Regions from separate parts of the Bradyrhizobium sp. USDA 4503 genome, predicted to be linked through region 1. Evidence: riboswitches for the same ligand, from Rfam matches in the RefSeq annotation. Region 1 holds a riboswitch; the other holds the start of a gene.

Evidence for each region. Region 1 has a riboswitch for S-adenosylmethionine ahead of ACVMIH_RS30910 (O-succinylhomoserine sulfhydrylase). Riboswitches for the same ligand answer to the same signal wherever they lie in the genome.
Region 2: linked by a shared signal. The riboswitch ahead of metX (homoserine O-acetyltransferase MetX) and the one ahead of ACVMIH_RS30910 (O-succinylhomoserine sulfhydrylase) in region 1 are both predicted to bind S-adenosylmethionine.

The regions. Positions count from the first base shown of each region.
Region 1 is NZ_JBSRXS010000001.1:6,506,060-6,520,319, forward strand. Features, by position in the region: gene pimD (pimeloyl-CoA dehydrogenase small subunit) at 1-159, shown strand, start outside; gene ACVMIH_RS30905 (glucose 1-dehydrogenase) at 283-1,056, shown strand; gene ACVMIH_RS30910 (O-succinylhomoserine sulfhydrylase) at 1,108-2,301, opposite strand; SAM riboswitch at 2,378-2,457, opposite strand; gene ACVMIH_RS30915 (2'-deoxycytidine 5'-triphosphate deaminase) at 2,592-3,698, shown strand; gene ACVMIH_RS30920 (hypothetical protein) at 3,862-4,911, shown strand; gene ACVMIH_RS30925 (MATE family efflux transporter) at 5,041-6,483, shown strand; gene ACVMIH_RS30930 (SRPBCC family protein) at 6,665-7,081, opposite strand; gene ACVMIH_RS30935 (VOC family protein) at 7,211-7,570, opposite strand; gene ACVMIH_RS30940 (helix-turn-helix domain-containing protein) at 7,626-8,465, opposite strand; partial or broken gene ACVMIH_RS30945 (methylated-DNA--[protein]-cysteine S-methyltransferase) at 8,475-9,052, opposite strand; gene ACVMIH_RS30950 (4-amino-4-deoxy-L-arabinose transferase) at 9,131-10,759, shown strand; tRNA gene ACVMIH_RS30955 (tRNA-Gly) at 10,869-10,942, shown strand; gene ACVMIH_RS30960 (DUF3551 domain-containing protein) at 11,013-11,264, shown strand; gene ACVMIH_RS30965 (LLM class flavin-dependent oxidoreductase) at 11,835-12,854, opposite strand; gene ACVMIH_RS30970 (NADH:flavin oxidoreductase/NADH oxidase) at 13,101-14,260, shown strand, end outside.
Region 2 is NZ_JBSRXS010000001.1:4,752,372-4,766,631, forward strand. Features, by position in the region: gene ACVMIH_RS22945 (MOSC domain-containing protein) at 1-33, shown strand, start outside; gene ACVMIH_RS22950 (TIGR02594 family protein) at 76-741, opposite strand; gene ACVMIH_RS22955 (alpha/beta fold hydrolase) at 985-1,857, shown strand; gene metW (methionine biosynthesis protein MetW) at 1,949-2,614, opposite strand; gene metX (homoserine O-acetyltransferase MetX) at 2,611-3,816, opposite strand; SAM riboswitch at 3,902-3,981, opposite strand; gene ACVMIH_RS22970 (chorismate mutase) at 4,156-5,019, shown strand; gene hisC (histidinol-phosphate transaminase) at 5,119-6,216, shown strand; gene ACVMIH_RS22980 (prephenate/arogenate dehydrogenase family protein) at 6,221-7,153, shown strand; gene ACVMIH_RS22985 (VOC family protein) at 7,443-7,877, shown strand; gene ACVMIH_RS22990 (hypothetical protein) at 8,124-8,975, shown strand; gene ACVMIH_RS22995 (Bug family tripartite tricarboxylate transporter substrate binding protein) at 9,011-10,000, opposite strand; gene ACVMIH_RS23000 (hypothetical protein) at 10,097-10,606, opposite strand; gene ACVMIH_RS23005 (hypothetical protein) at 10,845-12,413, opposite strand; gene ACVMIH_RS23010 (DUF2125 domain-containing protein) at 12,698-13,885, opposite strand; gene ACVMIH_RS23015 (gamma-glutamylcyclotransferase) at 14,039-14,260, shown strand, end outside.

The sequences.
Region 1 (14,260 bases):
GTCGGCCAGCAGTCGATCCAGCTTCATGGCGGCATCGGCATGACCATGGAAGCCAAGATCGGTCACTACTTCAAGCGGCTGACCATGATCGAGAACACGCTCGGCGACACCGACTATCACCTCCGTCGCGTCAGCGAGGGCGGCGGGTTGTTGGCCTGAGCCATCTCCGTCATTCCGGGGCTCGCGAAGCGAGAACCCGGAATCTGGCGCCGTAACCTCTGGATTCCGGGTTCGCGACTGCGTCGCGCCCCGGAATGACGTGCAAATAACAGGGAAACAACAATGAAAAACACCCCGTTCGATCTCACCGGCCAGGTCGCGGTCATCACCGGCTCGAGCCGCGGCATCGGCCGCTCCTCGGCGGAGCTTTTGGCAAAACTCGGCGCCAAGGTCGTGATCTCCTCGCGCAAGGCGGATGCCTGCCAGGAAGTCGCCGACGGCATCAAGAACGCGGGCGGCGATGCGCTCGTCATCCCCTGCAACATCGCGCGCCGCAGCGAGGTCGAGGCGCTGGTCTCGGGGACGATCAAGCATTACGGCAAGATCGACATCCTGGTCTGCAACGCCGCGGTCAATCCCTATTACGGCCCGCTGCTCGACATCACCGACGAGGCCTTCGACAAGATCATGGGCTCCAACGTCAAGAGCAACATCTGGCTGTCCGCACTGGCGATCCCGCAGATGGCCGAACGCGGCAAGGGCTCGGTCGTGATCATCTCCTCGATCGGCGGACTTCGGGGTTCTACGGTGATCGGCGCCTACGGCATCTCCAAGGCGGCCGACTTCGCACTGTGCCGCAGCCTCGCCGGCGAGTGGGGCCCGAAGGGCGTGCGCGTCAATTGCGTGGCGCCGGGCCTGGTGAAGACCGATTTCGCCCGCGCGCTGTGGGAGGACCCGGACAATCTGAAGCGCCGCACCGCATCGACGCCGCTCCGCCGCATCGGCGAGCCCGACGAGATCGCAGGCGCTGTGGCCTATCTCGCTTCCGACGCGTCGACCTTCATGACCGGCCAGACCATCGTGGTCGACGGCGGCGTCACGACGGCTGCGACTTAATCTTCAAGAGAAGCCGTCATGGCCGGGCAAGCCCGGCCATGACGCGTTGCTTCAAACCTGCTCGAGCGCGCGCTCAAAATCCTCGATCAGGTCGTCGGGATGCTCGAGCCCGGCCGAGAAGCGAATGAAACCTTCGCTGATACCAAGTTCGGCGCGGGCCTCCGGCGCCAGGCGCTGATGCGTCGTGGTCGCGGGATGCGTGACGAGGCTCTTGGCGTCGCCGAGATTGTTGGAGATGCGCGAGATCTTCAGCGCGTTGAGGCAGCGGAAGGCGCCGGCCTTGCCGTCCTTCACCTCGAAGCCGACCAGTGTCGAGCCGGCGCCCATCTGCTTCTTCACCGTCTCGGCCTGCGGATGGTCGGGGCGGCCCGGATAGACCAGCCGCGTGATCTTCGGATGCTTGGCCAGCGCCTCGGCGATCTTCGCCGCGTTCTCGGTCTGGGCGCGGACGCGCACGCCGAGCGTCTCCAGCCCCTTCAGCAGCACCCAGGCGTTGAACGGCGACAGCGACGGCCCGGTCTGGCGCATGAAATTGTGGATGTGCTCGGCGATGAAGGCCTCCGACGACAGGATGACGCCGCCGAGGCAGCGGCCCTGGCCGTCGATATGCTTGGTTGCGGAATAGACCACGACGTCGGCGCCGAGCGACAGCGGGCTCTGCCAGATCGGCGTCGCGAACACGTTGTCGACGATCAGCCGGGCGCCGCCGCTATGCGCGATCTCTGCGATCGCGCCGATGTCGAGCACGTCGAGCGTCGGATTGGTCGGGCTCTCCAGGAAGAAGGTCTTGGTGTTCGGCCGCAATGCGCGCTGCCACTGGTCGAGATCGAGGCCGTCGACCAGCGTCGTCTCGATGCCGTAGCGCGGCAACAGGTCCTGCACCACGTAGAGGCAGGAGCCGAACAGGGCCTTCGAGGCCACCACATGATCGCCGGCCTTCAGCGGGGCGAGGATCGCGGTGGTCACCGCGGCCATGCCGGTCGCGGTCGAGCGCGCGGCTTCCGCGCCCTCGAGCTCGATCATGCGGCGCTCGAACATCGCAATGGTCGGGTTGGAATAGCGCGAATAGATGAAGCCGGGGTCCTGGCCCTTGAAGCGCGCCTCGCATTGCTCGGCGGTGTCGTAGACGTAGCCCTGGGTGAGAAACAGCCCTTCCGACGTCTCCCCGAATTGCGAGCGCAGCGTACCGCCATGGACGAGACGGGTTTCGGGACGAAAGCGGGCCGTGGTTTCAGATTCAGACATGTGACCTCCGAGGTGGCCATTTCCCCTGGAGAATGGCCACAAAAAAACCGGCCTGGAGCAACCTCCACAAGCCGGGATCACACTGTCCCCGGCCTGTTTAGCGACTTATTTAACGTGGCTGCAAGCCGGCCGGCTCAAATCACCACGGGATAAGTGCAGCTGATATTCCCTCGCGCCCTTTCCGTCAAGACGGTCATCGGATAACCCGTAAAAGCCCATATTTTGGGGCTTGATGGCCGCCTGGAGTATGATTTTTGGGTCATCTCGAGGGATCGCCGAGGGACCGCATCGTGTCGTTCACGCTGGAAGATGAATCCAACGGAATCCTGCCCGACCGCATGATCGCGGAGATGGCGGAGGCCGGCCTCATTCTGCCCGCCTATGACTTCGTCGAGAGCCAGATCCAGCCGGCCAGCCTCGATCTCCGCCTCGGCGACATTGCCTACCGCGTCCGCGCCAGCTTCCTGCCGGGGCCCGATGCCACCGTCGCCGAGCGGATCGACGAGCTGAAGCTGCACGAGATCGATCTGTCCGACGGCGCGGTGCTGGAGACCAACTGCGTCTACATCGTGCCGCTGCTGGAGAGCCTGGCGCTGCCGCCGGAGATCGTGGCCGCGGCCAACCCGAAGAGCTCGACCGGACGGCTCGACGTCTTCACCCGCGTGATCGCCGACGGCACCCGCCGCTTCGACATGATCGGCGCCGGCTATCACGGCCCGCTCTACGCCGAGATCAGCCCGAAGACGTTTCCCGTGCTGCTGCGCGAGGGTTCGCGGCTCAGCCAGGTCCGCTTCCGGATCGGCGAGGCGACGCTGACCGCCGACGAGCTCGATGCGCTGCATGCCGCCGAGCGGCTGGTCGACGCCGCCAATGCCGATCTCACCCATGGCGTCGCGCTCTCGGTCGATCTCTCCGGCGAGAGCTCGGGCGGCTTCGTCGGCTATCGCGCCAAGCGCCATACCGGCGTGGTCGATGTCGATCGCCGCGGCGGCTATGCTGTCGACGACTTCTGGGAGCCGATCAAGGCCCGGCCCGACGGCAGTCTCATCCTCGATCCCGGCGAGTTCTACATCCTGGCGTCGAAAGAGGCGGTGCAGGTGCCGCCGGACTACGCCGCGGAGATGGTGCCGTTCGATCCGCTGGTCGGCGAATTCCGCGTCCATTATGCCGGCTTCTTCGATCCCGGCTTCGGCTATGCCGGCGCCGGCGGCAAGGGCGCGCGCGCCGTGCTGGAGGTGCGCTCGCGCGAGGTGCCGTTCATCCTCGAGCATGGCCAGATCGTTGGCCGCCTCGTCTATGAGCGGATGCTCGAGCGCCCCGACGCGCTGTACGGCCAGCGCATCGGCTCGAACTATCAGGCGCAGGGCCTGAAGCTCTCCAAGCATTTTCGCGTGTAATTCCGTTTCGCGCGCGTGTAATTCCGTAGCCCGGATGAAGCGCTAGCGAAATCCGGGGCGCTGCATACGCGCATTGAGCTGCCCCGGATTGCGCTTCGCTGCATCCGGGCTACGATTGCGCGCGCGAGGCTTTATCTCGCCAACAAGAACAGCGGGAGCAGACATGACCGGAGAGCAGGACGCGCGCGAAACGCAATGGCGGAAGTGGCGCAGCGTCGCCGATCTCTATCACGCCTTCTTCACCGGGCTGATCCTCACCGTCGTCACGCGGCGCGGCACGGCTGATGCCGCCGAGTTCGTCTTCCGCGTGTTTCGTCGCCAGCAGCAGGAGCGCTTCCTGCCCGGCTTGAAGAAGCTCGGCCTCGACAGCCTGCCGCCGGCGGTCGCGGCCGCGCAGTATCATTATCTTTCCAACTGGATCGGCGGCGTGCATGTCGAATACATGTACGAGACCGACCGCAAGGCCTGGATCCGCTATCCGCCGCCGCGCTGGATCTGGAAGGGCACGGCGATCTGCGGCGTGCCCGGTGAGGTCTCGCGCGCGATGCTGCGCGGCTGGCACGCCAACAACGGTGTCGCGCTCGGGGACTTGCGGCTCGGCTTCGTCTGCACCAAGCAGAGTGTCGACGGCCAGGACGGCCTCGAAGGCTATTACTGCGAGTACGATCATCCGCTCGAGCTCGACCAGCGCCTGGTGTTCGCGCGCCATCTCGAGGCGCCGCCATTCGATCCGAACACCGCGCCGGCGCTGCCGGTCGACAGCTGGCCGAAGCCGCGGCTGGAAAAGGCCTATCGCAACTACGCGATGGAATATGTGAAGACGGCCGCGCCGGTCATCGTGCAGGTGTTCGGCCCGGAGGATGCGAGCTATCTGCTGCATCTCACCGGCAGACTGATCGGCATGCAGTATTACGACGAGGTCGCGCAGGCGCTCGGCGGCCGCCGTGGCCGTGCCACGGAATTTGCCGCATTCCTGCGCACTCTCTTCGAGTCGCAGGACGATATTGCTGACATCACCGAATCCGAGGGCCAGTTCGAAATCCGCCAGCAGGGCTGGAAGCTGATGGCCGACGTGGCCGACTATCATCCGGCCTGCGCCAGCGTATTGACCGGCCTGTTCGAAGGGCTGGCCGCCGGCTGCGGGCGGCATATTCCGGTGCATCTGAAGCCGAACAGCGCCGCCGGCGCGCCGTTCGTCTGGTCGATCGGCTAGCCCCAAGGTTCATCCGGGTTCACCTGCAATCGCGCAGGCCCCCCTTGCGCCCCGCGCACGTGGATTCCGCCGCCGCCATGGTAGGGAAACACCATGGCGCGGCTCCCCAGATCGCGCGTGGGAGTAGAAATGTCCGATCTCGGCCTCGCCGAAATTCCTGTCGACGAACAAGAGCGGCCGCTGCCGCCGCCGGTGACCAAGCCGGCGCGCAATGCGCTGCTCGACGGGCCGATCCTGCGCACGCTGCTATGGCTGGCGTGGCCGAACGTGATCGCGCTCTCCGCCGGCACCTGCGTCGTGATCGCGGAGACTTCGTATATCGGCCGGCTCGGCGTCGAGTCGCTCGCGGCGATGGCGCTGGTGTTTCCCTGCGTGATCCTGACCATGACGATGTCCGGCGGCGCGATGGGCGGCGGCGTCGCATCCGCGATCGCGCGTGCGCTCGGTGCCGGCGAGATCGAGCGCGCCTCGACGCTGGCGATGCATGCGCTGCTGATCGGCCTGACCTTTGGTTTGACGTTCATGCTGGGCATGCTGATCTTCGGCCCGCGCCTGCTCGAACTGCTCGGCGGCCGGGGCAATGTGCTGGCGCAGGCGATCGCCTATTCGCAGGTGTTCTTCGGCGGCGCGATCCTGCCCTGGCTGATGAACACCATGGCCGGCATCCTGCGCGGCACCGGCAACATGAAGCTGCCGTCGACCATGATCCTGTCCTCGGCGGTGTGGCAGATCATTCTCGGCGGCACGCTCGGGCTCGGTCTCGGTCCGGTGCCGCAATTCGGCATGCGCGGCGTCGCCGCGGGGTCGCTGATCGCCTATTCGATCAGCATCAGCGTGATGGGCTGGTATCTGTTCTCGGGCCGTGCCCGCGTGAAGCCGAAACTCAAGGGGCTGCGCGTGCAATGGGCGATGTTCATCGACATCCTCAAGGTCGGCGCGGTGTCCTGCTTCTCGCCGTTGCAGTCGGTTCTGACGATCTCGATCTTCACCCACATGCTGGCGCAGTTCGGCACCGCGGTGCTCGCCGGCTACGGCATCGGCGCGCGGCTCGAATTCATGCTGACCTCCGTCGCCTTCGCGGTCGGCATCGCCTCGGTGCCGATGATCGGCATGGCGGTCGGCGCCGAGCGCGTCGCGCGCGCCCGGCGCATCGCCTGGACCGCGGGCACGGTGTCGTTCCTTGCGGTCGGCGTGGTCGGCAGCTTCATCGCCGTCTTCCCCGACCTCTGGGTCAATCTGTTCACCAATGATCCGCACGTGCGGGCGACCAGCCATCAATATCTCTCGACCGCCGCGCCGATGTACGCGTTCATCGGCCTTGCGATGTCGATGTATTTCTCCTCGCAGGGTGCCGCGAAGGTGCTGGGTCCGGTGCTGGCGCAGACAGCGCGGCTGATCTTCATCGGCACCGGCGGCTGGTGGCTGTCGACGCATGAGGCGAGCGCGCAGAACTTCTTCGCACTCGCCGCCGCCTCGATGGGCGTGCTCGGCGTGCTGTCCTGCCTCAGCGTGATCCTGACGCGCTGGGGCAAGTCGGCACCGGTCGCAGAAGTGCAGCCGGCGCTGTCGTAGATATTAAATCCGTCATCCTGAGGAGCCGCGAAGCGGCGTCTCGAAGGATCGACGGCCCAGGTGTTTCGGCGTGCGCTCGTAGAAACAGCGGGACTGTCGCCCTTCGAGACGGTCGCTTCGCGACCTCCTCAGGGTGACGGTCATAGTTCGAAATGCGCGGCCAGTCGCATGACCTAGCGGATCACGCCGCGCTCTTCTCCCTGGCCGATTTGGCCATCGCGGCTTGCATCGCCGCCGCGCCGAGATCCATCTGCGCGTCCATGTATGGCGCGACCTCGTGCGGCAGCACGTCGGCGATCCACACCACGCGGCAGCGCGTGTCGCCCTCGGCGAACACCTGCACCGAGGCGGAATGCTGCTTCAACCGCTCGCTGCTGATCGCATAGACCAGCCGCTTTCGCTGGTCGTCGCAATCGACCAGCGTCTCGCGCGCCACGGTGCCGTTGGAGAAGCTGACGGTGCGGACGTCGCCGTCCAGTTGCGTGTCAGTCACGAAGCCCGGCACTAGCCGCGTATGCAGTGCGCCGAAATCGCGCAACGCGTCCCAGACATGATCTGCCGGCGCGTCGATCGGGATATCCTTGTGAATGGAAGCCATTGTTCAATCCTCGTTGGTTTCAGATGTGTCGTCATTGCGAGGAGCGAAGCGACGAAGCAATCCACACCGCAGCAGGCGGAAAGATGGATTGCTTCGCTCCACTCGCAATGACGGCGGAGCTGTGGTGTGCTAGGTCGACACCGCCTCGACATTGTTGCCGTCGGGGTCGAGCAGGAACGCCGCGTAATAGGTCGGGCTGTAATCCTTGCGATGGCCCGCCGCGCCGTTGTCCTTGCCGCCGGCCTTCAGGCCTTCGGTATGGAATGTCTTGATCGCGTCATGGCTCGGGGCACGGAACGCAACGTGCGCGCCGCCTTGGGCCTTGCCCTTGTGCAAATGCAGCCAGAGCGCGGGCTCGCCCTTCGGGCCGAAACCGGCGCCGCTGTCGTCGCGCGAGCAGAGCACGAAGCCGAGTGGCGCCAGCACTGCGGTGTAGAAGCGCACGCTGGCGTCGAGGTCGGCAACGCGCAATCCGATATGGTCGTACATGAGGAATCTCCAGTCGCTAAGCGCATCGAAAGACGCGCGGACGGGAGCAGCCTAGCTATTGCAGCGCGAGACGTTCTTGGAAAATCTTGCGGTCGCCGCGCGAGGCCTGGCGGAACTTGAGCGGCGAGGCACCGGCGGCGCGGTGGAAGCTGCGCACGAAATTGGACAGATCGCCGAAACCGACGTCATAGGCGATGTCGGTGACCGGGCTGTCGTCATCCGCGAGCCGCCGCGCCGCATGGCGCAGCCGCGAGCGCACGAGATATTGATGCGGGGTGACGCCGAGCACGGCGGAAAACAGCCGCAGGAAATGGAAGGTGCTCAAGCCGGCCTGTTCGGCGGCCTCGTCGAGGTCGATCTGATGGTGTGAATTGGCGTCGATCCACAGCGCGGCCTCGACGGCGCGGCGGCGATCGCGCAAGCCTGCGGTGAGCGGCTTTGTCTTGCGGTCGGACACCAGCTCGACAAGGCGGCTGGTGAGGAGGTGGCCGATCTCGTCGAGACCGACGTCGCTGTTGCCAGCTGCCGCCGTTTGCGCGAGCTCGCCGATCACCATCAGTTCCGGCAGCGGCGGCACCGACCCGACCTGCCAGACCGCCGCGCGGTCGCCGATGGTCTCGACCAGCACCGGGTCGAGGAAGAACGACAGGCATTCGTCGCCGACCACGTGGTCGTGCGTGCAGGTGTATTCGTCGCCGGGATGGCCGACCAGGATCGAGCCTGCCACCAGCTCATGGAAGCGGCCGCGGCAATGGCAGCCGAAGCTGCCGCTGCGCACATAGGACACCGAGTGGGAGGCGAACTGCTCGGCGAACGGCTTGTCGCCGGGTTCCGCCGTGCAGCGGAACTCGTTCACCGTGATGCGATCGCGCTGCAGCAGCGTGGTTCGGACCATACCCCGGATTTAAGCTTGCGGCCGGAGTCGTGCAACGGGCAGCAGCACATCAAAAAGGGTCTTGCTGGTGGTCGGCTGGGCGCCCTCGATCGAGAGCAGCCGCCGTTTCGAGATGCTGCCGCCGTTCGGCGAGATCCGGTCGGCATAATTGCCTGCCTCGAGCACGCGGTGGCAGGGCACCATGACCATGAAGGGATTGCGGCCGAGCGCCTGTGCCACCGAATAGACCGCGCCGGACGCGCGCAAGGCGCTCGCCACCTCGTCATAGGTCCGGGTTTCGCCGCGGGGAATGGTCCGGACAAACTGGTAGACGCGCGCGTTGAAGGCCGGGATGCCGCTCATGTCGAGCGCAACGCCGGCAAGGTCCCAATGCCGCCGCGCAAGGTCGCGGCGATGCCCTCGATCGCGACAGCGACCTCCTCGGGAGGCCGCATCTCGCGCGCGTCAGGATAAAGCTTGAATAGCCGCTTGCGGGTCTCGATCTCGCGCAGCTCGGGAAGCTGCACGCCAGCCACGCCGAGCTCGCCCCACGCGATGCCGCATCGGCCGATCGCCGTGTCGAAAATGGTATACCCACGCCCCGCCATGACGCCACCAGCCCCCACGCGCGCGATCCTAACATTGTCGCCGGCGCGCGCATCCGGAATCTTGACGTTTAGCTAACCATGTCGCGGCCCCTTCTGTGTGACCTCGCCAATTTATCAGTCACGCATCTTAAAGGCTTTGCCCGCTATCTGGTCGTCAGCATGCTGCTCCACGGTACGATCGGCGGAACGATGACCAGCACCGGCGCGGATGGGGCGCGCGGCAGCACAGCCGTGGCCGGGACATCGACCGGGCGTCTTCATCCGCTGTTCGCATTGCTGTTGCCGGCATTGGTCCTGCGCCTTGCGGCCGCGCTCTGGCCCAACGTGATGTATCCGGACGAGATCTTTCAGTATCTCGAGCCGGCGTGGCGGATGCTCGGCCATGACGGCATTTTGACGTGGGAGTGGCGCGAAGGCATTCGCGGCTGGTTCCTGCCGACATTGCTGGCCGGGCCGGTCGCGGTGGGCGGCTTGATTGCGCCGGGGGGCGAGGGCGCTTTCCTGGTGCCGCGCCTGGTCGCCGCATCTGCGTCACTGTCGATCGTGGTCAGCGCCTGGTTCTTTGGTGCACGGATTTCGCGAACCCATGCCATCGTCGCGGCGTTCGCGGCGGCAGTCTGGTTCGAGTTGATCCTGCTCTCGCCGCACACATTGGGCGAGCCGTTGGCGACGGCGCTGGTCGTGCCGGCGGCGCTGCTGGTGACCGGCCGTCCGTCGCAGCGGCATCTGGCGATCGGCGGCGCGTTGCTCGCTTTTGCCTTTGTCTGCCGCTTTCAGTACGCGCCGGCCATCGCCGCGCTTGCGCTCGGCGCCTGCTGGATGCGTTGGCGAAACCTGATTCCCCTGATCGCGGGCGGTCTCGCCGCGCTGGTGCTCACCGCCGCGATCGACCTTGCGCATGGCGCCGTGCCGTTCGCCTGGCTGATCGGCAACATCAAGGAAAACCTGCTGCACGATCGCGCGACCGAGTTCGGCGTGACGCCCCCTTCGGCCTATCTCGCCAACTTCCTGATCGTGTGGTCGGCGGCGATCGTGTTGCCGCTCGCCGCGATCTGGCGCGGCGCGCGGCATGCGCCGCTGCTGCTGGCCGTGGCGCTGGTCAACCTCGTCTTCCACAGCTTGATCGCCCACAAGGAATACCGCTTCGTCTTCCTGTCGGTGGCACTGTTCATCATCGTCGCGGCGCTGGGATCGGCCGATTGGGTGCAATGGCTGCGCGCAAAGCCCGGGTGGCGCCGCTGGGCATTGCCGATCGTCACCGGCGGCTGGGCCTTGCTCTCGGTGACGCTCGCCGGCGCTAGCGAGGGGATGCGGGACTACTGGACGCGCGGTGTCGGCGCAGCGCGGCTCGCCGCCGAACTGCGCAGCGATCCGCAGCTGTGCGGCCTCGCACTTTACAATGTTCGTTTCCAGCTGTTGCCAGGGCGGGAACGATTGGTCGGCCCAGTACCGCTCTATGCGCTGGAGCCCGGCGATCCGCTCGCCGAGCTGATCCTGCCGCCGCTGTTGCAGGCGACCAAGCCGACCTTCAACCGCATCCTCGCGCGGCCCGCGGCCGCCGGTGATCTGCCGGCGGATTATTCAAGGCAAAGCTGTGCCCGCGTCGGCATCGCCGATGCCTGCATCTATGCACGAAGCGGCACCTGCGACGCATCCGCCGCCGCGGCTTTTGTCATCAATGACGTGCTCGTGAGGATGGGCCACTAGCGGGGGCGGTGCGGCGATCGGCTCCAATGCGCGCTTGATCCGCTGCCTCCGCCCGGGCTATGGTCCGGCCGGGTCGCACCCGTGAGGTGCGACCTCAAGCATTGAGATCGCGGGCGTAGTTCAATGGTAGAACGGCAGCTTCCCAAGCTGCATACGAGGGTTCGATTCCCTTCGCCCGCTCCAGCCTTCAGGCAAATGTCGCGGGACAGTTTGTCGGCACGGCAATGTATTTGGCGACAGCAGGAGACGTGACGTGAGGTTGCTTGGAGCGCTGCTGCTTGCGCTGGGCGCGCTTTGGATGACGAGGCCGGCATCCGCGCAAATGTATGATCCGCGCTATCCCGTCTGCATGCATGTTTACGGTGAGTTGGTCGGCGAGCGCATGGACTGCATCTTCACGTCGATAGATCAGTGCCAGGCCAGCGCTGTGGGCATGCCGGCGACCTGTCTGGTGAACCCTTATTATGCGCCAAGGTCGGCGCGTCCTCATCGGCCTGAACGATGACTTTTCCGGCGGTATCGCGAGCGTTCATTTGAGATCAGTGCATGGCATGGTGGTACTACGCGCTCTTCGCGATCGTTTTGCTCGGATGTTGTGCATTGGTGGTTCGCGCCCGTCGCGGCAGCAATACGCGAGAAGACGAGGAGCTGAACCGGCGGATCGATGAGCGCGGTCGATCGGCTCGACCTCACCCGGCGCAATCGCGACAGGGATTCCTGACCCAGTGGATCCGCAGACGGCCTTTCGTTATTATCCCGGGATATTACGGCGATCTGTTCACGCAACGTGCGCGCCTAACGCACCGTACTCGACCTGTTCTTCTCACAACGCGCAGTTATGTTTCCGTAGTTCTCCGCGTTTGAGAACGAAGTTCCGCCGGAACGATGTCGCGGGTTCCGGCATTGGTCGAATAGAGCCGACCGACCTCCGGCGAGAACGGTCGGTTCAAGCCCGCGCCTGGCCGTTCCCTCTCAACAGCCCCCTAGAAGACGGCCGGCGCGGGTCCTTATCCCGGTCCTGCTCGATGTGACGAGGCTGCGCGCCGGGCGAGTATCGCTGACGTTCGCGATGGATTCAGCGCCAGCCCAAAGCGGGCGCGATCTGGGTCAAGATCGTCTCGATCACATGCGCGTTGTAATCGACGCCGAGCTGATTGGGGACGGTCAGAAGCAAGGTATCGGCCTCTGCGATCGCCTCATCCGTCTTGAGCTGCTCGATCAGCCTGTCCGGCTCGGCGGCGTAGCCGCGGCCGAAGATTGCGCGCGTCCTCTCGTCGATGAAGCCGATCTGGTCTTCCTCCTGGCCGTTGCCGAAATAGGCGCGGTCGCGATCGTCGACCAGCGCGAAGATGCTGCGGCTCACCGAGACCCGCGGCTCGCGCGTGTGCCCGGCTTCCTTCCAGGCGGCACGATAGGCCCGGATCTGGGCGGCCTGCTGGACGTGGAAAGCCTCTCCGGTCTCGTCGTTCTTCAGCGTCGAGCTTTGCAGGTTCATCCCGAGCTTCGCCGCCCACACCGCGGTGGCGTTCGAGCCGGCGCCCCACCAGATGCGCTCGCGCAGGCCTTCCGAGAGTGGTTCGAGCCGCAGCAGGCCGGGAGGATTGGGAAACATCGGCCGTGGATTGGGCTGCGCAAATCCCTGGCCGCGCAGCATGTCGAGGAAGATCTCGGCATGACGCCGGCCCATGTCGGCATCGGTTTCGCCCTCGCCCGGCTGATAGCCGAAATAGCGCCAGCCATCGATCACCTGCTCGGGTGAGCCGCGGCTGATGCCGAGTTGCAGGCGTCCCCTCGCGATCAGGTCGGCCGCGCCGGCGTCCTCGATCATGTAGAGCGGATTTTCGTAGCGCATGTCGATCACGGCGGTGCCGATTTCGATCCGGCTGGTCCTGGCGCCAACGGCCGCCAGCAGCGGGAACGGCGAGGCCAGTTGGCGCGCGAAGTGATGGACGCGAAAATACGCGCCGTCCGCGCCGAGCTCTTCGGCCGCGACCGCAAGGTCGATGGATTGCAGCAGCACATCCGCGGCTGAGCGGGCCTGCGACTGCGGCGAGGGCGTCCAGTGCCCGAACGAAAGGAATCCGATTTTCTTCATGCCGGCAATGTAGGGATGTCCGCGACGAATTGCGATCCGTGACGTGACCCGGGGATGACCGAAAGTGTCTACCAGCCGGGAAATTTTCTGCGGCAGATGTTGCCGGTTTTGCAGATCGCGCCGCTCCGCAAGTGCTGCATGCGTGCAGGTCTTGCCGCCTGCGCCGCGGCATGACTTGCGATCCCGGGGCGCGCCGCCTAGCTTTCCGCCACGATTTCTCCCGCCAACACCGTCCCGCAGGTCCCGATGTCGCAGCCGCTTCTGTTTCAGCCGATCACGCTTCGCGGCGTGACCTCCCGAAACCGCATCCTGATCTCGCCGATGTGCCAGTATTCGGCAACCGACGGCTTGGCCAATGACTGGCACCTTGTCCATCTTGGTAAATTTGCCCAGGGCGGCGCCGGGCTCGTGATGGTCGAGGCTGCGGCGGTGACCGCGGAGGGCCGCATCACCCATGGCGACGTCGGCATCTGGAACGACGAGCAGATCGCGCCGCTCGAACGGATCGCCGCCTTCCTCAAGGACAATGGCGCAGTGCCCTCGATCCAGCTCGCGCATGCCGGCCGCAAGGCCAGCATGCAGCGTCCCTGGTACGGCAATGCCGCCCTCGATGAGGCCGACCGCGGCCGCGGCGATCTGCCGTGGCGGACGGTGGCGCCGAGCGCGATCCCGATGGAAGACGGCTGGCTGATGCCGCACGCGCTCGACGCGGCCGAACTCGCCGCGCTGCGTGAGCAATGGCGGCGCGCCACCTTGCGCGCGGTGGAGGCCGGCTTCGAATTCGTCGAGGTGCATTGCGCGCATGGCTATCTGCTGCATGAATTCCTCTCGCCATTGTCGAACCGCCGCACCGATGCCTATGGCGGCGATCGCGCCGGGCGGATGGGCTATCCGCTCGAGATCATCGAGACCGTGCGCGCGGCCTGGCCGGCGGAGCGGCCGCTGTCGGTGCGGATTTCCTCGGTCGACGGTATCGACGGCGGCCTGACGCTCGAGGACCAGGTCGCGTTCGCCCGCGAAGCCAGGGCGCGCGGTGTCGATTTGATCGATTGCTCGTCGGGCGGCCTGCTCGGCTCGGCGACCGCGGCGCGGATTCCGCGCGGCTACGGCTTTCAGGTGCCCTATGCCGATGAGATCCGCCGCGCCGCCGACATTGCGACCATCGCGGTCGGCCTCATCCTGCATCCGCAGCAGGCAGAAGATGTCCTGGCCAACGGCCAGGCCGACCTGGTCGCGATCGGCCGCGAGGCGCTGTTCGATCCGAACTGGCCGCTGCACGCCGAGCTCGCGCTCGGCGGTGCAGGCGGCGAGGTGTTTGCGTCCTGGCCGAAGCAGTATGGTTGGTGGCTGGAGCGCCGCGAGCCGGGCCTGCGCCGGCTCGATGGCCCGCCGCTGCCGTTCCGCCA
Region 2 (14,260 bases), 1.8 Mb from region 1:
ACGATTGCCGCTGAGGGACCTGTAGCGTCGTAGGCCGGGCAAGGCGCGTGCGCGCCCCGCCCCGCTTTCGAGCGATCAGTTGGTCGGCATCACATAGGCGTAGATGCGGCCGCGCGAGACCCGCGTCTCGCGGACGCGGTGGCCGCTGTTGCCCGAGATCATGATCGGATTGCCCTTGGCATCGACGCCGGTGATGATGCCGACATGGCCGCCGCCGCGGCGGCTCATCACGGCGATGGCGCCGACCTGCGGTCCCGAAACGCGCGTGCCGTATTTGGCGAACGAGCTCGCCATGTCGGAGCCGGTGCCGCGATGGCCGGTGTGCTGCAGCACCATGTTCATGAAGCGGGCGCACCACAGGCTGGAGCGGCCGGTCGGATTGCCGCCGAGATAGCGGCGCGCCTCGGCGACGATGCCGGACGAGCCGAAGCCGTTTGCCGCAATCACGCCGCCCGTGTTGGGCACGGGGTCAGCGCTGCCGGGCAACGGCGCTGCGTTGGTTTCGATGATCCCGCCTGGCTGCGCGAGTGCGCGGCGCTCGGCGCGCGACAGCCGCGCTGCCCGCCGATAATGACGATGTGCATAGTGACCCGCGTGATGGCCGGCATGGGCCGAATGCGCGTGACGGGAATGATGCGGACGGGCGGATGCCGGAGCGGCGGAGATCACGGCGAGAGTGAGCGAACACAGAGCCAGCGCCAAAACACAAAGCGACCGGCGACACGCAAGCAACTGAACCATACTTCACTAGATCCTCTGTAACACCCCCCAATTCCCCGTCGCGTTCCCAAGGAAACACTCAAGGGAACACGGCGGTTGTTTTGAAAATCGGGATGGCGCGAGGAAGATTTCATGCGGCACTGCGGGACCAATTTCTTGGTCATTCCGCGATGATTCGATGACGAGAAAGGAACCGGAACTGCCGCATTGCGGCCTTGAAAATTAACTGCAAATCTGGGGGCGGCCAACGAGAGGAGAATTTCAATGCCCTACGCCACGACGAAAGATCATGTCCGCCTCCATTTCGAAGAGGCCGGCAGCGGAACCCCGATCATCTTCCTGCACGAGTTCGCCGCGGATCACACCAATTGGGAGCCGCAGATGCGCTATTTCGCGCGCGGCCACCGCTGCATCGCCTATTCGGCGCGCGGCTACACGCCGTCCGACGTGCCTGCGAGTGCCGACGTCTACACCTACCAGCACTTCTATACCGACGCGCTCGCCGTGCTCGACCATCTCGGCATCGCCAGGGCGCATTTCGTCGGACTCTCGATGGGCTCCTATTCGTCGCTGCAGGTCGCCCTCAACGCGCCGGAGCGCGCGCTGTCGATGACGCTGGCCGCGGTCGGCTCCGGCTCGAGCCTCGAGAATCTCGATGCCTTCCGCGCGCAGTGCCGCGCCAATGCCGAGCAATATGAGAGCATCGGCGCGGTCGAGGTCGCCAAGGTGACGCGCGAAGCGCCGAGCCGGATTCCGTTCCTGGTCAAGGATCCGCGCGGCCACGCCGATTTCTACGCCGCGCTCGCTCGCCACAACGCCAGGGGCTCAGCCAACACGATGCGCAGCTTCCAGGGCGGCAGGCCCTCGATCTACACCATGACCGACGCCATCAAGCGCGCCGCGACGCCGGCGCTGATCCTGTGCGGCGACGAGGACGACAATTGCATCGCGCCCAGCATGTTCCTGAAGCAGCATCTGCCGGCCGCCGGCCTCTCGTTCTTCCCGAAGTCGGGCCACGTGCTCAACCTCGAGGAGCCGGCGCTGTTCAACGAGATGGTCGAGCGCTTCATCGCGCTGGTCGAGGCCGGCCGCTGGCCGGTACGCGATCCGCGGTCGCTGGTGGCGGCGCCGGTGTAGTCCTGTCATTCCGGGGCGATGCGCAGCACCGAACCCGGAATCTCGAGATTCCGGGTTCACGCTTCGCGTGCCCCGGAATGACGCCATGACGTCACTTCCCCTGCCCACCCCTGCTGAGCAGGAACACACCCTGCTCGCCGAACATGTTCCACACCCACCACGGCAGGTTGAGCGGCACCGGACGGCCGTAGAGATCGAGCGCCACCGCGCGCTCCATCTTGACGTTGATCTCCTCGCAGAGCTGCACGAAATCCTTGATGGTGCAGAAATGAATGTTCGAGGTGTCGTACCAGCTCGCCGGCAAATTCTCGGTGCGCGGCATGTGGCCCCCGATCAACAGCTGCAGCCGCATCTTCCAGAACCCGAAATTTGGAAACGAGACGATGGCGCGCTGGCCGATCCGCAGCAGATTTTCCAGCACCACCTTGGGCTGCCGCGTCGCCTGCAAGGTCTGCGATAGGATCACGTAGTCGAACGCATCATCCGGATAATTGACGAGGTCGGTGTCGGCATCGCCCTGCACCACCGCGAGCCCCTTGGCGACGCAGCCATTGACACCCTCGCGCGACAGCTCGATGCCGCGGCCGTCGATGCCGCGGCTTTCCAGCAGTTGCAGCAATTCGCCGTCGCCGCAGCCGACATCGAGCACGCGCGAGCCCGGCCGCACCATGTCGGCGACCAACAGATGATCGGTGCGATAGCCGCCGGTCCGCTCCGGCGCGATACCCGGCAAGGGCAATGTCTGCTGCATGCTCATGACCGGCCGCCGTCCTTCAGTCCGCGCGCCTTGGCTGCGGCCAGCAGGAAGGCACGGGAGATCTCGAGGAATTCGGGCACGTCGAGCAGGAAGGCGTCGTGCCCCTTGTCGGTCTCGATCTCGGCGAACGACACCCGCGCGCTCGACGCGTTCAGCGCATGCACCAGCGCGCGCGATTCCGAGGTCGGAAACAGCCAGTCGCTGGTGAACGACACCACGCAGAACCGGGTCTGGATGCCGGTGAACGCCTTCGCCAGCACGCCGTTGTGGTCGGCGGCGATGTCGAAATAGTCCATCGCGCGGGTCAGATAGAGATAGGAGTTGGCGTCGAAGCGCTCGACAAAGGACGAGCCCTGGTAGCGCAGATAGCTCTCGACCTGAAAATCCGCATCGAACGAGAAGGTCGGCAGCTCGCGGTCCTGCATCCGCCGTCCGAACTTGCGATGCAGCGCGGCGTCCGAGAGATAGGTGATGTGCGCGGCCATCCGCGCCACGGCGAGCCCGCGATGCGGATGGGTGTCCTCGTCGACATAGCGGCCGCCGCGCCAGTCCGGATCGGCCATCACGGCCTGGCGGCCGAGCTCGTGGAACGCGATGTTCTGCGCCGAGTGGCGCGTCGAGCAGGCGATCGCGAGCGTCGAGAACACGCGCTCCGGATAGGCCGTGGTCCATTGCAGGACCTGCATGCCGCCCATCGAGCCGCCGACCACGCAGAACAGCGTCGTGATGCCGAGACGATCGATCAGCATCGCCTGCGCACGCACCATGTCGGGAATGGTGATGATCGGGAAATCGAGTCCCCACACCTTGCCGGTCGCGGGGTTCAACGACGCAGGGCCGGTCGAGCCCATGCAGCCGCCGATCACATTGGAGCAGATGATGAAGTACTTGTCGGGATCGATCGGCCGGCCGATGCCGACCATGGTCTCCCACCAGCCGGGCTTGCCAGTGACGGGATGGATGTTGTTGACATGCTGATCGCCGGTCAGCGCGTGGCAGACCAGGATCGCGTTGGAGCGGTCGGCATTGAGCTCGCCATAGGTCTGGTAGGCGATCTGGAATGGTGCGAGATCGACGCCGCAATCGAGCTTGAGCGGCTGGTCCATCCCGAACTTCGCCACCAATGACGACGGATGGTCGGCCTCATGGGCGCGATCATCGCTCGGGGTTTGTGGGCTCGGTATCGGACGCACGTTGCTCATCTAGGCGACCCTGCCTCCGCGCGGGAGGGCTCGACGGACCTCAGGCCAATAAAAAACCCGGCCTGAACAAAGGTTCGGCCGGGAGCTGATAAGGTCCCCGGCCTGTTTAGCGAGTTGTTTAACGTGGCTGCAAGCCGGCCGGCTCAAATGACCACGGGACGCAGGGAACGTAGTCCCCACGCCCCCCGCCGTCAAGACAGCCCTGCCCACGGCCAATTGGTTAACCGAATGCGCAAGGCACGCCTGCGACGTTTCTCTTTGCTTTCGCTGCCCGTCTTTCCTAATCAGGGACCCTGTCCGACGCGGCACCGGGCCGCCCCGACGACAAGGTTTGAGAGCATGTCCAACCCACCCCCGTCGCCGCCCTCGCTGCAGGATCTGCGCAAGGAGATCGATGCGATCGACGAGCAGGTACACCGCCTGTTGATGGCGCGCGGCGACATCATCGACCGCCTGATCCAGGTCAAGAAGACCCAGGAGGTCGGCTCGGCATTCCGCCCGGCACGCGAGGCCAGCATGATGCGCGAGCTGGTGCGGCGTCATCGCGGCATCCTGCCGCTCGACACCATCGAGAGCATCTGGCGCGTCATCATCTCGACCTTCACCTATGTGCAGGCGCCGTTCGCGGTGCATGCCGACGTTTCGGTCGGCGAGTCGGCCATGCGCGACTCGGCGCGGTTTCACTTCGGCTTCGTGGTGCCTTACGTGTCGCATTTCAGCGCACAGGCCGCGGTCGAGGCGGTGGCGAAGTCGAAGGGCGACCTCGCGCTGGTCTCCGCGATCGCAAGCCGTACGCCGTGGTGGAATGCGCTCGAGGCCAGTGGCGCGCCGAAGATCATCGCGCGGCTGCCGTTCCTCGAACGCGCCGACCATCCCGCCGCGCTGCCGGTGTTCGTGATCTCGCGGGTCGCCGACGACGCCATGGTCACCGAAGTGCAGACCTGGAGCGTGCGCGTCTCCGGCTGGAACGCCGATGTCGCCCGGGCGCTTGCGCCGCTCGCCGAGATCGTCGCGGTCCCCGACACCGCTTTCGACGGCGCGGCGCTCCTGGTCTCGGTCACCGGACAAGACCTTAAGAACAAGGGTTTCGAGGCCATCAAGCTCGCCCTGATCAAGGCCGGCGCCTCGGTCCGCTCGTCGGCCCTCGTCGGCAGCCACGCAACGCGCTATACGGTGCCCTCTAACGGATCGGCCAGGACCTGAAGTAAGAGCCAGCCGCCCGTCCAGGCTTTTGTTTTGACGCGTTTTCTTCACGCGAACCGGTATCCACTTCGCTCGAAAACGCTCTGTTCGGAGTTGATGATGTCCCGCCCCGTGCCGAACCCCGGCATCCTCGATATTGCGCCCTACACGCCCGGCAAGAGCCCGGTGCCGGAACCGGGCCGCAAAGTGTTCAAGCTGTCCGCCAACGAGACGCCGTTCGGGCCGTCTCCGAAGGCGATCGCGGCCTACAAGGCGGCGGCTGACCATCTCGAGGACTATCCGGAAGGCACCTCGCGCGTGCTGCGCGAGGCGATCGGCCGCGCCTACGGGCTCGATCCCGACCGCATCATCTGCGGCGCCGGCTCCGACGAAATCCTCAACCTGCTGGCGCACACCTATCTCGCGCCCGGCGACGAGGCGATCTCGACCACCCACGGCTTCCTGGTTTACCCGATCGCCACCATGGCGAACGGCGCCAGGAACGTGATCGCGGCCGAGACCAATTTCACGGCCGACGTCGACGCCATACTCAAGGTGGTGACGCCGCGCACGAAACTGGTCTGGCTCGCCAACCCGAACAATCCGACCGGCACCTACATCCCGTTCGACGAGGTCAAACGGCTGCGCGCCGCGCTGCCGTCGCATGTGCTGCTGGTGCTCGACGCCGCCTATGCCGACTACGTCTCGCGCAACGACTACGAGCTCGGCATCGAGCTGGTCGCGACCACGGACAACACGGTGGTGACGCACACCTTCTCGAAGATCCACGGCCTTGCGGCGCTGCGGATCGGCTGGATGTTCGGGCCGGCGCATATCGTCGATGCCTGCAACCGTATCCGCGGTCCGTTCAACGTCACGACGCCGGCGATGCTGGCGGCGGTGGCGGCGATCGAGGACTCGGCGCATGTGCAGATGTCGCGAACCCACACCGAACAATGGCGCAACTGGCTGACCGAGGAGATCGGCAAGCTCGGGCTGAAGGTGACGCCGAGCGTCGCCAATTTCGTGCTGATCCATTTCCCGACCGACAAGGGCAAGACCGCGGCGGAAGCCGACGCCTATCTCACACGGCGCGGCCTCGTGCTGCGCGCACTCAACAATTACAAGCTGCCGCATGCGCTGCGCATGACCATTGGCACCGAGGAGGCCAACCGCCTCGTGGTCGAGGGGCTGCGCGACTTCCTGGCCGGAAAGTGACATCGTGACCACCGCCCCGCTCTTCCAACGCATCGCGCTGATCGGCTTCGGCCTGATCGGCGGCTCGATCGCGCGCGGCGCGCGCGCGCAAGGGCTGGTCGGCGAGATCGTGACCACCGCGCGCTCGGAGAAGACGCGTGCGCGCGTCGCCGAACTCGGCATCGTCGATCGCGTCGTCGAGACCAACATCGAGGCGGTGAAGGACGCCGACCTCGTCATCCTCTGCATCCCGGTCGGCGCCTGCGGCCCGGTCGCCGCTGAGATCGCGCCGCATCTGAAGCCCGGCGCGATCATCTCCGACGTCGGCTCGGTGAAGGGCGCCGTCGTCAAGGACATGGCGCCGCATCTGCCTGACGGCGTCCACTTCGTCCCGGCGCATCCGGTGGCCGGCACCGAGCATTCGGGGCCGGATTCCGGCTTCGCCGAGTTGTTCATCAACCGCTGGTGCATCCTCACCCCGCCCGAAGGCACCGATCCCGCGGCGACCGACCGGCTGCGCACGTTCTGGGCCGCGCTCGGCGCCAAGGTCGAGATCATGACGCCCGACCATCATGACCTCGTGCTCGCGATTACCAGCCATTTGCCGCATCTGATCGCCTACACCATCGTCGGCACCGCCGACGAGCTGGCGCAGGTGACGGAATCCGAGGTCATCAAATTCTCCGCCGGCGGCTTCCGCGACTTCACCCGCATCGCGGCCTCGGACCCGACGATGTGGCGCGACGTATTCCTCGCCAACAAGGACGCCGTGCTCGAGATGCTCGGCACCTTCAACGAGGATCTGTCGAAGCTGACCCGCGCGATCCGGCGCGGCGACGGCGAAGCGCTGTTCGACCACTTCACCCGCACCCGCGCCATCCGCCGCGGCATCGTCGAGACCGGCCAGGACTCCGCCGCACCCGACTTCGGCCGGCCGCATGCGAATTTGGAGAAGTAGCCGGGGCGACTCTTTCCATTCGTCGTCCCGGCGAAAGCCGGGACCCATACTCCGCGGCGGGTGTGGTTGACGGGACTCGTCGTTTCAGCTTCGCGCAACGATGCAGCGAAACCCATCATTGGCGCCGCGGGCTTAAATCGATGGGTTTCGCTTCGCTCTACCCATCCTACAATTGGAGTTGCCCGTCGGATTGTGTCGCCGCAGGGCCGACCCACCTACCGGCGGACGGAGCGAGCTGATAGCCTCCAGCAGGAAAGCCGGCGCGTCGCTGATGACAGGGAGCGATCAGATGATACTCAGTCCGGATCATGTGACTATCGCAGTGGCAGATGCCGGCCCGGCGATCGAATTCTTCGCACTGCTCGGCTTCAAGAAGACTCACGTCGCGACCATCGACGGCGGCGTTCCCGCCCGGTACATGGGCATGCCGGCCATGAGAGCGCAGCACATCACCCTCGCACTCGAAGGAGCGGATTTCGAAATCCAGCTGCTTCAGTTCGACCCGCTCCCGGGGACCGATCCGGGGGTGCACCCGACCAATCTGCGAAAGCTGGGCTTCAATCACCTCGCCTTCCGCGTCGACGACATCGAGGCGGCCACCGCGCACCTGGTGGCCAACGGTGTCACCATGCTGAGCGAGGAGATGGACTACATCAGCCGGAAGCTCCGGCTGTTCGAGGGCCCAGAGGGCATCACCTTCGAGTTGGTCCAGCGGGACGCCTGAGACTACGCTGGCCAGGGCCGTTTGCATTGCCCCAAGCGGCGCGGAATGATGTCGGCTTTTGACCCGAGCGGACCCGATCTTCGGCTAGCCCGGGCCAATATCCCGCCCCATTATCACGAGACCTCGGGCGCGCTATCATCCGGCCATTCTTTAGACAAGACTGAAGGGAGTGCTGGAGGCTGATCGCCCCTGACGGATAGCCGAGTCGGCACTCTTGGGTGACATTGGACGGAAAGGGAAACGTCAATGAACTCCACGCCCACTCCGAACCCAGTTGGATCGAACGATAGCCCGAGCGCGCGCGCCGACGAACGACTCGCGGAAGCCCAAAAGCAGATTGCGCGCGCCGATGAAGAACTCACGCGCTTGAGTGAACAGCTCGCAAGAATGGAGCGCGATGCCGCGTCCCACCCGTCGGCAAAGCCAAACCCGCCCTCGGTCGGACCCAACCCCGTTTCTTCCGGGCCCAGCCCTGCTTCTTCCGGACTTGCCTCGCAATCGCGGCCCGGAAGACCGGTATTCCGCGCCCTCACCGCCTTGTCGGTGGCAGCATGTATCGTGGTCGCTGCCCTGGCTTTGCAGTCGTCATATGGCGGGGAAGCCAAGCTGCTTGTCGCCCGTTGGGCGCCGCAGCTCGTTTCAACTCCAGCATTGCCGCCGGATGATCCGCAGCCTCCGGCGCAGCCCGCTCCACCTGCCGTTCAGGTCGCCGCGGCAGACGCCGCTCCGCCCCAAGCGACGCCGTTGCCTCAGACCGCACCACCGCAGGACGCCGCGCCGACGGCCAACACAGCCCTTCCCGATCAGACGCAGCTGCTGCAAACGATCGCACGCGACCTCGCAAATGTTGAGCGAAATATCGAGCAACTAAAGGCGAACCAGCAACAGATGGCCCGCGAGAGCTCCAAAGCCATTGAGGAACTCAAGGCGAGCCAGGAAGAAATGAAACGAGCGCTCGCGAAGGTTTCCGAGCCGAAGGCGTCACCGGCTCCGACGCAGCCGGCGCCGGCCGCGCGCAAGCCCGAGCGGACGTCTATCCCGCCATACGCAAGAGCGCGGCCTCGTATCCCGAGGGAGTGGTTCTACGACGAATGGTGACCGTCGATGCAGCCATCCTTCAGTTCCGGATCGCTTCAAGCCGGCGGCAGGCCGAGTGACTGCGCGGCCTCCATCCAGACCGGCAATTCGCGCTGATACAGCGCATTGCTGTCCTTGAAGCCGATCGCGGGCTCCAGCACGAAGGTCGCAAGCACCTCCTTGACCTTCGGATCGCTATTGGCGGCGACGCAAATCTCCGACAGCCGATCGACGATCGGCTGCGGCGTCGCCTTCGGCAGCGCCCAGCCCGAGAAGCCGCTCACGGTGAAGAACTTCGACGTCGTGCCCTGCTCGGGCAGCGTCCTGATCTCGGGGATCGCGTCGACCTTCTTCGAATGCACCCCGAAGACGACGCCGCGACCGCTTTGCAGGACGGTTTGCGCGGCGGTGTAGCTGCCCATCGCGACATCGAGCGTGCCTTCCGCAAGCCCGGTCCACATCGGTGCCTCGCCGCGATAGTGGATCGGCTCGATGGTGAGGCCATACTGCTTGTTGAGCTCGTTGATCGTCATGTGCGGCGCGGAGCCCGCGCTATAGGTGCCGAAATTCACCTTGCCGCTGCTGCGCGCATAGGCGACGAATTCCGCCAGTGTCTTGACGCCCAATTTCGGGCTCGCGACCAGCAGCAGCCCGGCGCCCGGGATCACGCTGACCAGCGTCAGATCCTTGTCCATGTCGTAGCCGGGGTTCTTCATCATCGCGCGGTTCATCACGTAAGTGGTCGAGATCGAGCACAGGATGGTGTGACCGTCAGGCGCGGCGCGCGCCACCTCGGCGGCGCCGATCGAGCCCGAGGCGCCCGCCTTGTTCTCGATGACGACGGTTTGCCCGACTTGCCTTGCGATGAATTCGCCGAAGGCGCGTGCCAGGAGATCGGTCTGCCCGCCGGCGGGGTAGCTGCAGATCATGCGGATTTGCCGCGAGGGCCAGGCGGCTTGCGCCGAGGCGCCGCGCGGCAGGAAGGGCATCGCAGCGGCCGCGGTTCCGGCAGCGATGACGTGACGGCGGCTGAATTTCGCTGGCATGAAGTCCCTCCCCGATTTTTTGGTGAGGGTATCGCATCGGCCGATCGCAGCTACGGGACAGATTGGCGCAGCGGGGCCGCAGGTCTGCGACCGTGCTCACCGCCGCAGCCGTTGATCCCGGATCGGCCCCGTCGACAGCGCGGCGGCCTTCTGCGCCGGCCGCTGACGGCCGACGAGGCCGGCGGTTGCCAGCATGACGCCGCCGCCGAACCACCAGGAGCCGATCACGAACTCCCAGGCGCGCGGCGGAATCTCGTCGAAGATGATGCCGTAGACCGACACCAGCGCAGCCAGCGCGGCAAGGAAGACGCCGCCCGCGCTCATCAGCTCGACGGCATCGATGCGACCCGTGCCGCGCATCACCGGCTTGGGAACATCGATGCCGAGATAGAAGCCGACTGCACCGATCACGATCGTCGTCGCGATGAAGCCGAGCGTGCCGAAGACAGCGACATGGCCCTTGGCGAGCTGGGCGGCGACGAAGGTGCCGGCCATGGCACCGGCCATCGCGAGGCCAGTTCGCTGCAGCACATGCGCGGCGCGGCTGACCATCATCAGTTCGCGCGCGATCACGGCCCTCTGCTTCGGTCTGGTCACGATCCTCATGTGCGGTGTTCCTTTGCCGGTGGTGCACTCCCTCTCCCCGTTCTTACGGGGTCGAGACAAGCGAAGCGTGCTCTTGGAGGGTTGGGGTGAGGGGCCGTCTCCGCATGGATGGTGATAGCAACGTTTGCGGAGGCTCCCCTCACCCGGGGCGCATCTAACGATGCGCGCCGACCTCTCCCCGCGCGCGGGGCGAGGTAACCAGAGTTCGTAGCTCGGCTCGAAATGACATCGTCACGCCCTAGAACGGGTAGTAGCGGATCTGGGTCATGACGATGTGGTCGTCGGTCTTCGGCGCGCCGCCGACACCCTGGAAGGCGAAGCGCTGGGTGTAGGAATATTGCGCGCCGGCCTTGATGGTGCCGTAGGAGCCCTTGAAGATCGTGTCGTAGAAGCCCGCGGTGTACTGCCTCACCTCCGAAGTGTTGCCGTTGCAGGTCGCGGCCGGCGAGTTCTCGATGTTGCAGCCGAGGTTGTTGTAGAGCGGATTGCCGTAGCCGAACGGCACCGTGCCGACATTGGAGAAGGTCGCCTTGGTCTTTTCGAGCCCGGCATAGGCGTAGAGATCGAGCGACGGCGTCGTGTGCCAGACCGAGCCGACCAGGAAAGCCGTGATCGGCAGCGGCTGGATCGAGCCGTCCTGGCGCACGGTTGCATCCGGGAATGGCGTTGCGGTGAAGCGGCCCAGCGCACCGTAGGAGGCGGAGGCCTGCACCTCGAGCAGCTTCGGCACGATCTCGGCCGAGAGGTGGCCGCCGAAGCTGACCGTGTTGACGTCGTGATTGGCGAAGTTGAAGCGATCATAGAAGTCGCGGTAGAGCGCCCACGCCTCGACATGCAGCTTGTAGGGCCCGAGCCGCGGATCCCACGCGCCCTTCACGGTGAAATCCGGAACGTGGTTGAGGCTGACATTGTTCAGGCTGTTGAAGAAGCTGCCGCCCGGACCGGTGAGATTGACCAGCAGATTCGGATTGAGCACGCCCTGCGGGCCAACCGCCGGCGTGCCGACCAGCGGGTTGTTGCCGCCGAAAAAGGATGTCTGCGGATTCTCCGCCGAGACCGCGAGCTTGAACTCCGGCCCGATATCCTGCCAGACCCGGACGCCGGGTTGGCGCGCGCCGAGAAAGCCCGGCACCAGCTCGAAATCGATCACGCCCGGCGTATCGGCGCCTCGCGGATCGATGCCGGCCTTGCTCGGCGTGTTCAGCGACCATGATTGGCCGGCGAGGACATGCAGGCCGAGATCGCTGCGGTCGATCTCGATGCTGGCCTGCCGCAGCCGCGGATTGAACGAATTGGTCGCGACCGAATTGGCGGTCTGCGCCGCGCCCTCGAAATCGAGCTCGCCATAGCCGGCGACGTGGATGTTCTCCGTGGCGTTGGCTTCGGCGAGCACCGAGAAGCGGGTCTGGCGCGCGGTGAAGCGCGACTCGCCGGTGTTGTAGTTCTTGCTCTGCGGGAACGGGATGAAGTTGTAGACCGAGCCCGAATCGGAGGCGAGGTTGCGGCTGCGATAGATGCCGGTGAGATCGACCCAGCCGCCGAAGGTGAAGGTGACGCCCTTGTAGCAGAGCTTGCCCGATGCGCAGGGATCGAACGGCACCGGCGCCTTCGCCGTCATCTGCGCGTTCTGAATTGCGTTCTGTCTTGCGGCCAGCGCCTCCTCCTTGCGCGCCTGCGTCTCCATTTTCTGCTCGAGCTGCTTGAGCCGTGCCTTCAGCGCACGCAGCTCGGACGCATCGTCCTCCGCCAACGCCGAGCCTGCCGACAGCAGCATGCTGCCGAGCAGAATTCCCCCGAGAATTCGCATCGCTTCTCCTCCACACGAGGTTGTTTCCTCAGGCGAAAGAGAGCGGTACTCGGGGAGTGATATTCGCGCCGGGGCGTATTATTCCGGTCACGTTTTTCTCATCGCGGCGGCGGGAATAGATCGCGGTAATCGACGATAGCGCGCGAGGAGATAGTGAGTGGCCTTACCGGTATGCTCATTGCGAGCGAAGCGAAGCAATCCATCGCGCGGCATATGCGGAGCCATGGATTGCTTCGTCGCTATCGCTCCTCGCAATGACGGATGTTTCCGCAGCGTCCATCCGCTCAGAACAGCGGCGGAATCTGCGCGACTTTCAGCGGCCCCAAGAACACCGCGCCGTCGGCGAAGCGCAGCGGGAAGCTGCGCGCCTTCTTGCCTTCGAGGATAGCCTCGGTGCCGAGCGAATTGATGCCGGCGGAAATGCCGGCATTGGCGTTCTGCTTGATCACCTTGCCGAGGCCGGGGATGGCGCGATCCAGCGCGCCGAAGAGATTGCTGAGGTCCTGGCTCTTCACGCCGGGCGCGACGCGATCAAGCGTTGCCTGCGGCACGCCCTCCTCCAGCATCTTGTCGATGCCGAGCGCGGGGATGACGCGCTCGAGGCCGGCGACCGTCATCTGCAATTCGCCCTCGATGCGCCCTTGCGCGTTGAGGCGCAGCATGCCGGCCGCGACCGACAGCACATCGCCCTGCTCGATCCGCGACTGCTGGATCTCGACGCTGCCGCCGGCGGCCTGGATCTCGCGGAAGCGATCCGGCCAGGGTTTCGGCGAGAAATCCTTCAGGCCATTGAGCCGCGCATGGATGTCGGCGTTGAACGGCTGGGCGAGCAGCGGATGCACCTCCTGCAAGGTGCCGCCGGCAATCTGCAGCACGGCCTCGATCGCCGGACTGTCCGGCGCCGAGCCGTCGACCTGCCTGCCGTGCAGCTCGATGTGATTGACCCGCGCCAGCGGCACCGGCGCCGCGCCGCCGGTGCGGTCGATGGCGAGATCGTCGAACACCAGCGAGGCGCGCTGCGGCGGCGCCGGCAGGCCGACCACGCTGCTGCGTGCCTTGCTCCAGCTCACCGACAGCGTCGGCTGCGCGCCGCGCTCGGCGATCGTGGCCGGTCCCTTGAACTCCGCGATCACGAGCTTGGGATCGTAGACCTGCGCCACGACCAGGATCTCGGCGAGCCGCGCCACGAACGCCATCTGCGGCGCGGCGGTCTGCGAGACCAGCATCACGCTCGGATCGGTGCAGCGGACCTCGAACCGGAACGGGTAGCCCGCCACCGAACGGTCCCCGCAATCATAGACCCGGCCGGCCTTCGCCTCCTGCGCGCGCCAGGCATCGGCCTGCACGCCGACCTGCGAGGCGGCGAAGAACCAGAAGGCACTCCACAGCACCGCGGCGATCAGGACCGCGACCGGGACGGCATAAAGGCCGAAGCGCGAGCGGCGGCGGGGGGCGGAGGTCTGATCCGACATGCAGGTCCTTTGGCGGGCGAATTTGTCAAAATCTAAGCGGCCGCGGGCCTTGAACAAGCCCCGAGCAACCCTTGAGCGAGCCTTCAGCAAGCCTTGGAAACTTCACGGAATCCGCTTCGCTTCGACGGCCCGTTCTGCTAGCCCATCAGCGCGATGTCAGCAAATCCTCCCCATTCCGAAACCGACGGCGACCTCTGGGTGTTCGGCTATGGCTCACTGATGTGGAAGCCGGGCTTCGAGTTCCTGGAACAGGTGCCGGCGCGGCTGATCGGCGAGCATCGCGCGCTCTGCGTCTATTCGTTCGACCACCGCGGCACGCCGGAGAAGCCGGGCCTGGTGCTCGGGCTCGACCGCGGCGGCGCCTGCCGCGGCATC